3 regions of the Promicromonospora sp. Populi genome follow, and region 2 is predicted to be linked to each of the others. Evidence: riboswitches for the same ligand, from Rfam matches in the RefSeq annotation. Region 2 holds a riboswitch; each other region holds the start of a gene.

Region 1 (3,264 bases), 120 kb from region 2:
AGGCGTCGAACACCCAGGCGGTGTCGAACTGGTCCTCGGTCAAGCCGATGCGGAAGTCGTCGCTGACCAGCGGCGTGAACTCGACCTGCGCGGGGTCGCCGCCGTCGCACTCGACAAGCTTGCTGATCAGGGCCTTCTCGAGGTCGGACTCGTAGGAGCCGTACCGCTTGCCCTCGAGGTCACGGGGGCGGGTGATGCCGTCGTCGGACAGGCTGATCAAGGACGACGTGTTGTGCTCGATCACGGTGGCCACGGAGACGACGTCGGCCCCAGCGGCCCGCGCCGGGACCAGGCCCTCCGCGACGGAGTACGCAAAGTCGGCCTGCCCGGCCGCGACGAGCTGCAGCCCGGACGTCTCGCCGGGCTCGACGATATTGACGTCGAAGCCCTCGTCCGCGAACCAGCCCTCGGCCTGGGCGAGGTAGAGGCCGGAGTGGTTGGTGTTGGGCGTCCAGTCGAGCACGACGGTGACCTCGCGCAGACCGGCGTCGGACGCCGCATCACCGCCCTGGCCTCCCGAGCCGGTGCCGCACCCGGTGAGGGCCACTGGCACAACCGCAGCGAGCGCCGTCGTGCGCACAAGGAGGGACCGCGTACGGAAGTCCCGTGCACCGAGGGACTGGGAGTGCTTCATGATTTTCCTCTCTGCCACGGCGTCGCGACACGCGTGAGCGCTGCGACGAGGGCGAAGAACAGGCCGGACAGGAGGGCGATCAGGACGACGCCCACAAAGATCTGGTCCACGGCGTACGCCTTGCGGGACCGCTGGACGAACACACCGAGCCCGGACTGCCCGGCGAGGTACTCAGCCACCACTGCCGCGCCCACGGCGTAGGTCGCGGCGACCCGCAGCCCCGCGAGCGCGCCCGGGATCGACGCCGGCAGCCGGACCAGCAGGAACTGGTCCAGGCGTGTGCCGCCCAGGCCGGCGACCATGTCGGAGTGCTCGGCGTCGACGGCGCGCATGGCGCCCACCGCCGAGACGAGCACGGGAAAGAAGACGGTGAGCGCCACGAGGACCACCTTGGGCAGCAGGCCGAAGCCCGCCCACAGGATCATCAGCGGCGCGAGCACCACCACCGGCACCGTCTGCGTGAGCACAACCAGGGGGTAGACGGCGTCGCCGGTCACTCGCGAGGCCGTGACCAGGATGCTCAGCACCAGGCCCGCCACCGTGCCGAGGGCGAGCCCGGCCACGGCTTCGGTGAGCGTCGTGACCACGTGCGGGCCGAGCAGGGGCGCCACCTCGACGGCGGTGCGCGCCACCTGCGACGGCGCGGGCAGCACGAACTCGGGCACGTCCGCGAGGCGCACCCACCCCTCCCAGACCGTGAGCAGCACGACGACGGTGACGAGCGGGGGGACTACGCGCCCGGCCCGCCGCCACCGAAGGCCCCGAGCGCCCTGGGCGCCCTGGCTCACGCCCGGAACTTGGTGATGAGGTCCGCGATGGTGGGACCGGCGTCGGCGGCGGCCTCGCTGACCTTGATGTTGGACTGGACGCCGTCCGCGCCCGCGCCGAGCGTCGCCTCGTGGACGGCGCGCAGCAGCGCCCACACCTCGTCGGGGCTGCCCTGGACGAACGTCCCCATGGCGCCCACCTCGTAGGTGAGGCCGGAGGCCTGGATGACGGCGATTGCGGCGTCCACGTACGCGTACTTCGCGTCGGGTGTACCGCTGGGACGGGGAGAGACCTGGATCTCGGCGAGCATGTGCGACCTCCACGGGCAGGCCAGAGGTCGCCGGTTCCGACGGGGGGGCGCGCGACCACGTCCCCGCCGGGGACGGCCTCGACCGAACGCCCGTGCCGTCAGGCACGTCCTTCCGCTGGCATTACCCAGTTCAAGTGATCGGGTCGACGGCGTCGGCACAAGGCCCAGGCCATCCTCTCAGCCCGGCTACCCGAGCTCCCCGCGTTGGCGGAGGTACGGTACCTCTTCGCACGGCAGGTTCGGAAGCCTGCTCACCTTCGAGCCCTAGGTTTCTTCGCCTTGAGGCGTCTCAGAGCGGAGAAACTTAGGGCTCGAAAGGGTGGGGGTCATTCACCCGGGTACTTGAGGTCTATCTGGGTGCGGATGGTGTCCAGCGTCGTCATGATCGCTATCGTCTCCGCGCGCGGGAGCAGGGGGCTGTCCAGCTCGCCCGCCGCGACCAGGCGCTCCGCCTCGGCGGCCTGGAACTGCATGCCCCGGCTCGGTACAGCGCCGTCGAAGGTCTCGATCTCAGCGCCTTCGGAGTTGTACACGTGCACGAGCGTCGGGCTGTACCAGACGGCGTCGATCTCGATGCGGCCCTCGGTTCCGAGGATCGTCGCGCGGTTGGGTCCCTTGGTGTCCGACGCCGAGATCGTCGTGGCGACCCGTGCGCCGTCGTACCCGAAGATCGTGGCGATGGTGGCGTCCGCGCCGGTCTCCTTGAAGGTCGCGTGCGACTGGATCGTGAGCGGCTCGCCGAACAGGTCCCAGGCGAACGAGACCGGGTAGATGCCCAGGTCGAGCAACGAGCCGCCGCCCAGGGCCAAGTTATTGATGCGGTGCTCCGGGTCGTCGGGCAGGTCCTGCGTGTGGTCCACCATCAGGGTCCGCACCTCGCCGATCGCACCGGACGCGATGATCTCCCGGACGCGCGCCATGTGCGGCAGGAACCGGGTCCACATCGCTTCGAGCGCGACGAGCCCTCGGGCCTCGGCGAGGTCCATGACCTCGCGCGCCTCGGCGGCGTTCAGCGTGAAGGGCTTCTCGATCAGCACGTGCTTGCCAGCCTCCAGCGCGAGCTTCGCAGCCTCGGCGTGCATCGGGTGCGGCGTGGCGATGTAGACGATGTCGACCTCGGGGTCGTTCACGAGGTTCTCGTAGGAGCCGTGCGCCGTCGGGATGCCGAGGCGGTCGGCGAACTCCCGTGCCTTCTCCAGGGACCGGGACCCCACCGCCTGCACGGTGAAGCCGTTGTCGTTGAGGTCCGAAACGAAGGCTGCGGCGATGCCGCCGGCCGCGAGGATGCCCCAGCGCAGGTGTGTCGTCATGCCTTCGAGCGTAGTGCTGCATCTCGCCAGGGTTGAACCAGGGGGTCAGACACTGCTGGGGGCATGGACCTTGAGTCCATGCCCCCAGCAGACCTACGTACTTCGGATGTCAGCTGACCAGGTCAGCTGACGGGTCCGTTGACCTGGATGGTCATGTGCCCGTTGCGGGTGTCCTGCGACACCACCTTGATGGTGGTGCCGGTGCCGCCGACCTTCACGGAGTGTCGCGGGTTGTCCGGGTT
Region 2 (3,264 bases):
CCAGGCCAAGGCCGCCGAAGCCGCCGAGACTGCCAAGGTTGCTGTGAGCGAGGAGCCGGAGGCCGATAGCGTGTCGGCATGACGTCCGACCGAGTTGCGGTAATCACCGTCTCCGACCGTTGTGCACGGGGCGAGGCAGAAGACCAGTCAGGTCCGACGGCGGTGGGTCTGCTGCGCGAGGCGCACCACACCGACGTGGTCACCCACCTGGTGCCCGACGGCGTCGAGCAGGTCCGCGATGTGCTGCGGACCGCGCTCGGCGCCGGCGCCCGGCTGGTCCTCACCACCGGCGGGACGGGCATCACGCCGCGGGACCTCACTCCCGAGGGCACGCGGCTGGTGCTCGACTACGAGATCCCGGGGATTGCCGAGGCGATTCGTCAGCGCGGCACCGCCGCGGGGGTGCCGACCGCCGCGCTCTCCAGGGGGCTGGCGGGTGTGGCGCACGCCGGAGACGGGACGCGGGCGCTCGTGGTGAACCTGCCCGGCTCCTCCGGGGGCGTGCGGGACGGGGTTGACGTGGTCCTCGCGCTCTGGCCGCACGTGCTCGCCCAGCTCGACGGCGCCGACCACTGACCCACTAACGACCACTGCCCACCACCAAACACTGCCCCACCACCAAAGAGGGGTCAGCCTCCTGCGAAGGGGGGCAGCACGTCGACGGTGACGTTGTCCGGGACCTCCGCCTCGTCCGACGTCGACCGGGCGCCGGCGATCAGCAGGGCGCACTTCGGCAGCACGGCGTCCAGGCGCGGGTGAGCGGCGGTGAGCGCGCCACGGAGGGCGGCGACCGACATCGGGCCGCCGAGCTGTTCAGTGGCGCGGCCTGCGGCCTCGCGGGCGCCGGCGAAGTAGCGGACCGTGATCATTCCGCGCGTTCCCAGTCGCCCGACTTGCCGCCGGTCTTGCGCTCCAGCCGCACGTCGGCGAGCGAGACGGACTTGTCCAGGCCCTTCACCATGTCGATCACGGCCAGGCCGGCGACGGCCACGGCCGTGAGGGCCTCCATCTCGACACCCGTGCGGTCGGCGGTGCGGACCGTGGCGGTGATGGTGACGCCGTCGTCGGTCACCTCGAGGTCCACCGCCGCGCCGTGCACACCGATCACATGGGCCAGCGGCAGCAGCTCCGGCGTCCGCTTGGCCGCGGCGATGCCCGCGATGCGCGCCACTGCCAGCACGTCGCCCTTGGGCACGGCGCCGTCACGCAGTGCCTGCACGACGGCGGATGCGCACCGCACCGTGCCCGAAGCCGTGGCGGAGCGGATGGTCGGCTGCTTGGCGGTGACGTCGACCATGCGGGCCTGGCCGCGGTCATCAAGATGCGTGAAGCTCACGCGACCAGGGTGTCACGACCTACAGACCGGGGCCGCACTCGGTCGCACGGCATTCGGTCACACGGCGTCCGGTCACACGGCTGAACGACGCGCCGCGAACCGTACCGCCGCCTGGTGCGCGCCCTTCGCCGCCAGGCGCTTGGCGAACACCGCGGTCCCGGCCGCGACCGCCGCGAACACGGCGGCCTGCACCAGGTCCAGCTCCGGGTCGTCCGGCTTGTTGGGGGCGTCGTTACCCGTCACGCCCTTCCAGATCAGGCTGACCGCCTTCTGCGCGACCCAGCCGGCCGCGATCGTCAGCGCGAGGGTGCCCACCTTCTCGGCGAGTGTCTGTTCCGTCTCAATCTGAGCCACCTGCACACCGTAGCCCCCGGCGGGCGACTAGGCTCCCTTACGAAACGACAGGGGAGCGCCTGATGGCGCTGAGAGTGCGGAGAGCCGCAGACCCTTGAACCTGATCCGGGTAGCACCGGCGGAGGAAGTCGGAGGCACGATGTCGCGTCCTTCCGGTGCCCACAGGGGCACCATCCATCCCGGCACGGCCGCGAGCATGGTCGCCGGGGCACTCGCCGTGTCGCTGCTGGTCGCCGGTTGTTCCGGCGGCTCCGGCGCAGAAGGGACCGGCGGCGACCCGTCGGCGTCGGGCACCGTGACCCTGGTGACCCATGACTCCTGGGCGCTCGACGAGGAGCTCGTCGCCCAGTTCGAGGAGGAGTCCGGGTACACCCTGGAGGTCTCCGCCGCGGGTGACGCCGGCACCCTGGTGAACCAGCTTGTGCTGACCAGGGACGCCCCGCTCGGCGACGCGGTGTTCGGCATCGACAACACGTTCGCCTCCCGCGCGCTGGAGGCGGGGGTGCTCGACGAGTACACCCCTGCCGAGCTGCCGGACGGCGTCGAGCAGCTCGGTGGGGCGCTGACCCCGGTCGACCAGGGCGACGTCTGCATCAATGCCGACCAGGCCTGGTTCGCTCAGTCCGGCCTTGACGTGCCGGTGACCCTGGAGGACCTGGCGGACCCGCAGTACCGGGACCTGCTCGTGGTGGCCAACCCTGCGACGTCGTCGCCGGGACTTGCGTTCCTCCTGGCGACGATCGGAGCCTTCGGCGAGGACGGGTTCGAGGACTACTGGGCCTCGCTCGTGGACAACGGCGTCCAGGTCGCCGACTCCTGGGAGGACGCGTACTACGTGGACTTCTCGGGGGCGGGCGAGGGCGGCCAGCGTCCGCTCGCGCTGTCGTACGCGACGTCACCCGCGTTCACGGTGACTGAGGACGGCTCGGAGACGACCACGAGCGCCCTGCTGGAGACCTGCTTCCGGCAGGTCGAGTACGCGGGCGTGCTCGCGGGCAGCGACAACCCCGAGGGCGCCCAGGCGCTCGTGGACTTCCTGCTCACGCAGGACGTGCAGGCCGCGCTGCCGGAGTCGATGTACATGTATCCGGCCGACTCCTCGGTGGCGCTCCCCGACGACTGGCAGCGGTTCGCGCCCCAGGCCGACACGCCGTTCGAGGTGGACCCGGACCAGGTGAGCGAGCACCGCGACGAGTGGATCGAGCGATGGACCGAGACCGTGGTCGGTTGAGGGGCCGGTTGAGCGACAGCCGGCTGAGGCGCGGCCTGCGGCCCGCGCCGCTGTTCTGGGCCGTAGCGGTCGCCGTCCCCCTCGCCTTCCTCGCGATCTTCTTCGCGTGGCCGGTGGCCGCGCTCGTCGTCCGTGGGTTCGTGCCCGACGGCGCGCTCGACCTCACCGGCTTTACCGACGTGCTGTCCCGGCCGCGCACGTGGCGGCTCGTGGGGCTCACGCTGACCCAGGCGGCGCTGGGCACCGCCTTCTCGGTGCTGCTCGGCCTGCCGCTCGCCTACCTGCTGTACCGGCGGTCCTTCCCCGGGCGCGGCCTGGTGCGCGGGCTGGTCACCGTGCCGTT
Region 3 (3,264 bases), 960 kb from region 2:
CAGCGTGCACCAGCCGCTCGTCGAGAAGGGCCGGGCGCTCGGCCTGGCCGTCGTCGCGCTCCTGGCCGGCGAGGAGCCGGAATCAGTCCTCCTCCCGGTAACCCTGGTAGAGGGCACAACAACAGGCCCGGTCCCGGACCTGGACTGACCGATTGGTTGTGGGCGCGATCGTTGCTGCCGATTGCCCGTTTTAGGCGCAACGATCACGCCCACAACCAAGTCGGTGGGTTACGGGCGGAGGGTGGGTTGCGGGAGGTAGACCTCGCCGCCTGACGCGCGGAACTCGGCCGACTTTTCGGCCATGCCTGCCGCGGCCGCCTCGGCTACGTCGCCCGCGAGCGCCTGTTGGGCCTTGGCGCCGCCGAACTCGTCGCGGATGTCCTGCGAGATGCGCATCGAGCAGAACTTGGGGCCGCACATCGAGCAGAAGTGCGCGGTCTTGGCGGCCTCGGCCGGGAGGGTCTCGTCGTGGTACTGCTCGGCGAGCTCCGGGTCGAGCGACAGGTTGAACTGGTCCCGCCAGCGGAACTCGAAGCGGGCCTTGGACAGGGCGTCGTCCCTTGTCCGGGCGCCTGGGTGGCCCTTGGCGACGTCGGCCGCGTGCGCGGCGATCTTGTAGGTGACGACGCCGGTACGCACGTCGTCCCGGTCAGGCAGGCCGAGGTGCTCCTTGGGCGTGACGTAGCAGAGCATCGCGGTGCCGTACCGGGCGATCTCGGTGGCGCCGATGGCGGAGGTGATGTGGTCGTACCCGGGCGCGATGTCGGTCACCAGCGGGCCGAGCGTGTAGAACGGGGCGCCGTCGCAGAGCTCCTGCTGCCGCTCCACGTTCTCGCGCACCAGGTGGAACGGGATGTGGCCCGGCCCCTCGACCATCACCTGGACGTCGTACTCCCACGCCCGCTTGGTCAGCTCGGCGAGCGTGTCGAGCTCGGCGAACTGGGCGGCATCGTTCGCGTCCGCGAGCGAACCCGGCCGCAGGCCGTCACCCAGGGAGAACGCGACGTCGTACGCGGCGAAGATCTCGCAGAGCTCGTCGAAGTGCGTGTACAGGAAGTTCTCCTGGTGGTGCGCCAGGCACCAGCCCGCGAGGATCGACCCGCCGCGGCTCACGATCCCCGTCACGCGGTCGGCGGTGAGCGGCACGTACCGCAGCAGCACGCCCGCGTGCACGGTCATGTAGTCGACGCCCTGCTCGCACTGCTCGATCACGGTGTCCCGGTAGACCTCCCAGGTCAGCGCGCTCGCGTCGCCGTTCACCTTCTCGAGGGCCTGGTAGATCGGCACGGTGCCGATGGGTACCGGCGAGTTGCGCAGCAGCCACTCGCGGGTGGTGTGGATGTCGTCCCCGGTGGAGAGGTCCATGACCGTGTCGGCGCCCCACTTCGTGGCCCACTCGAGCTTTTCCACCTCCTCCGCGATCGAGCTGTGGACGGCCGAGTTCCCGATGTTCGCGTTGATCTTCACCAGGAACGCCTTGCCGATGATCATCGGTTCCGACTCCGGGTGGTTCACGTTGTTCGGGATGATCGCCCGGCCTGCCGCGACCTCGCTGCGCACCAGCTCGACGTCGCAGTCCTCGCGCAGCGCGACGAACCGCATCTCCGGCGTGATGACGCCCTGGCGCGCGTAGTGCATCTGGGTGACGGTCCGGCCGGGGACGGCCCGGCGGGGTCGACGTCGTTCTCCCCGCCACTCCTGGGTCGCCGCGCCCCGGCGCAGGGCGCTGCGCCCGTCGTCGGCCAGGGCTCGACGGCGGCCGTCGTACTCCTCGGTATCTCCCCGTGCCACGACCCAGGGTTCGCGGGCCGGCGGGAGGCCGCGGACCGGGTCGGACCCGGGGCCTTGTGTGCGGTAGACCCGAACCGGCTCGTTCGGGGTGCCGTCGGGCGACGACGCCAACGTGATCTCGGTGACCGGCACCCGCAGGGCGACATCGTCGTGCTTGTTCTCGTGCTCGAAGGCGAGCGTGCGGGACTGGGTGTTCTCCATCATGAGACTCCTGCTTCCTACGCCGGTGTTAACCGGACAGGTTCAACGGTCCCGGGCCGTCAGCCCGATCTCAGCCCCTGCGTGGGGCACCCGTGGGATCGCCGCCGACGTTAGCACCACATACGACTTTCCTTCTGCGCTGTCCCCTCACCGTGATAGGCAGACCCCGACGGCTCGCTCACCCCAGCAGGGAGCCCGGGACATGGAGGCTGGAATGCCGGTACGGAACAAGCTGCGAACTAGGGCGTTCGCATTGGCTGCGACGGGAGCGCTCGTGGTCCAAGCAGGGATTGTTGCGGGTGCGGTGTCGGCGGCGGGGGCGCCTGAGGTGACCCCTGCGGCGTCGGACAACCAGATCACTCTGACCACCTGGGAAGGGCGCCGGGACCTGCTCAAGGGCGAACGCGACGAGCTCCGGTTCGACGTCTACGGCGGGCTCTTCCTGGCCCGCGGCGGCGACCTCGTTGACTACACCGACCCGTTCGGCGACGGCACGCCCGTCACCTACGAGACCGGGACTTGGACCTCACCCGTCGTCGAGGCCGGGTACCCGATCAAGCAGGCCGTTCCCTCCTGGAACGTTGATACCCCCACTGGCACCTGGGTCGAGGTGGAGTTCCGCGGCCGCAAGGCTGACGGGACCTGGACCAAGTGGTTCGTGATGGGCCGCTGGGCGTCGGGCGACGAGTTCGCGCCCGCCGACGGCAGCGTCGGCGACATCCACCGCACCTCCTTGAACGGCCAGGGCGACACCGACGCTGCCCTGTTCACCGACACGTTCGTCTCGAGGGCCGGCTTCGAGCCGGACGCGTACCAGACCCGGGCCAGGCTGTACCGGCCCGAGGGCGCCCGGACCTCGCCGCGCCTGTCCTCGGTGAGCACCATGATCAGCGAGATCCTGCCCGACGAGCACTACACGGGCACCAGCGACTTCACGCTCGGGCGAGAGGTCGAGCTCGACGTGCCGCGGTTCAGCCAGCTCATCCACATCGGCGAGTACCCCGAGTTCGGGGGCGGCGGCCAGGTGTGGTGCTCGCCGACGTCGTCCTCGATGGTCATCTACTCGTACGGGCGCGAGGTGCCGGCCGAGGAGCTGGAGGACATCGAGGCGCCGAACGGCGACCCGCAGGTCGACTACGCCGCGATAAAGACGTGGGACTACACGTACGAGGGCGCTGGCAACTGGCCGTTCAACACCGCGTACGCGAGCACGTTCGGGCTGGACAGCTTCGTGACCCGCCTGCGCTCCCTCGCGGAGGCGGAGCGGTTCAT

What was found. A riboswitch is a leader RNA that binds a small molecule or an ion and turns the genes downstream of it on or off. The one in region 2 is predicted to bind thiamine pyrophosphate.
Region 1: linked by a shared signal. The riboswitch ahead of AB1046_RS15905 (MTH1187 family thiamine-binding protein) and the one ahead of AB1046_RS15360 (thiamine ABC transporter substrate binding subunit) in region 2 are both predicted to bind thiamine pyrophosphate.
Region 3: linked by a shared signal. The riboswitch ahead of thiC (phosphomethylpyrimidine synthase ThiC) and the one ahead of AB1046_RS15360 (thiamine ABC transporter substrate binding subunit) in region 2 are both predicted to bind thiamine pyrophosphate.

Annotation. Positions count from the first base shown of each region.
Region 1 is NZ_CP163528.1:3,499,010-3,502,273, forward strand. Features, by position in the region: gene AB1046_RS15895 (ABC transporter substrate-binding protein) at 1-634, opposite strand, end outside; gene AB1046_RS15900 (ABC transporter permease) at 631-1,422, opposite strand; gene AB1046_RS15905 (MTH1187 family thiamine-binding protein) at 1,419-1,712, opposite strand; TPP riboswitch at 1,803-1,924, opposite strand; gene AB1046_RS15910 (Gfo/Idh/MocA family protein) at 2,039-3,022, opposite strand; gene AB1046_RS15915 (immune inhibitor A domain-containing protein) at 3,145-3,264, opposite strand, start outside.
Region 2 is NZ_CP163528.1:3,382,809-3,386,072, reverse strand. Features, by position in the region: gene AB1046_RS15385 (sulfite exporter TauE/SafE family protein) at 1-82, shown strand, start outside; gene AB1046_RS15380 (molybdenum cofactor biosynthesis protein B) at 79-576, shown strand; gene AB1046_RS15375 (MoaD/ThiS family protein) at 630-869, opposite strand; gene moaC (cyclic pyranopterin monophosphate synthase MoaC) at 866-1,336, opposite strand; gene AB1046_RS15365 (DUF4235 domain-containing protein) at 1,409-1,690, opposite strand; TPP riboswitch at 1,730-1,834, shown strand; gene AB1046_RS15360 (thiamine ABC transporter substrate binding subunit) at 1,830-2,921, shown strand; gene AB1046_RS15355 (ABC transporter permease) at 2,930-3,264, shown strand, end outside.
Region 3 is NZ_CP163528.1:4,340,154-4,343,417, reverse strand. Features, by position in the region: gene AB1046_RS19660 (LacI family DNA-binding transcriptional regulator) at 1-148, shown strand, start outside; gene thiC (phosphomethylpyrimidine synthase ThiC) at 229-1,995, opposite strand; TPP riboswitch at 1,990-2,094, opposite strand; gene AB1046_RS19650 (C39 family peptidase) at 2,267-3,264, shown strand, end outside.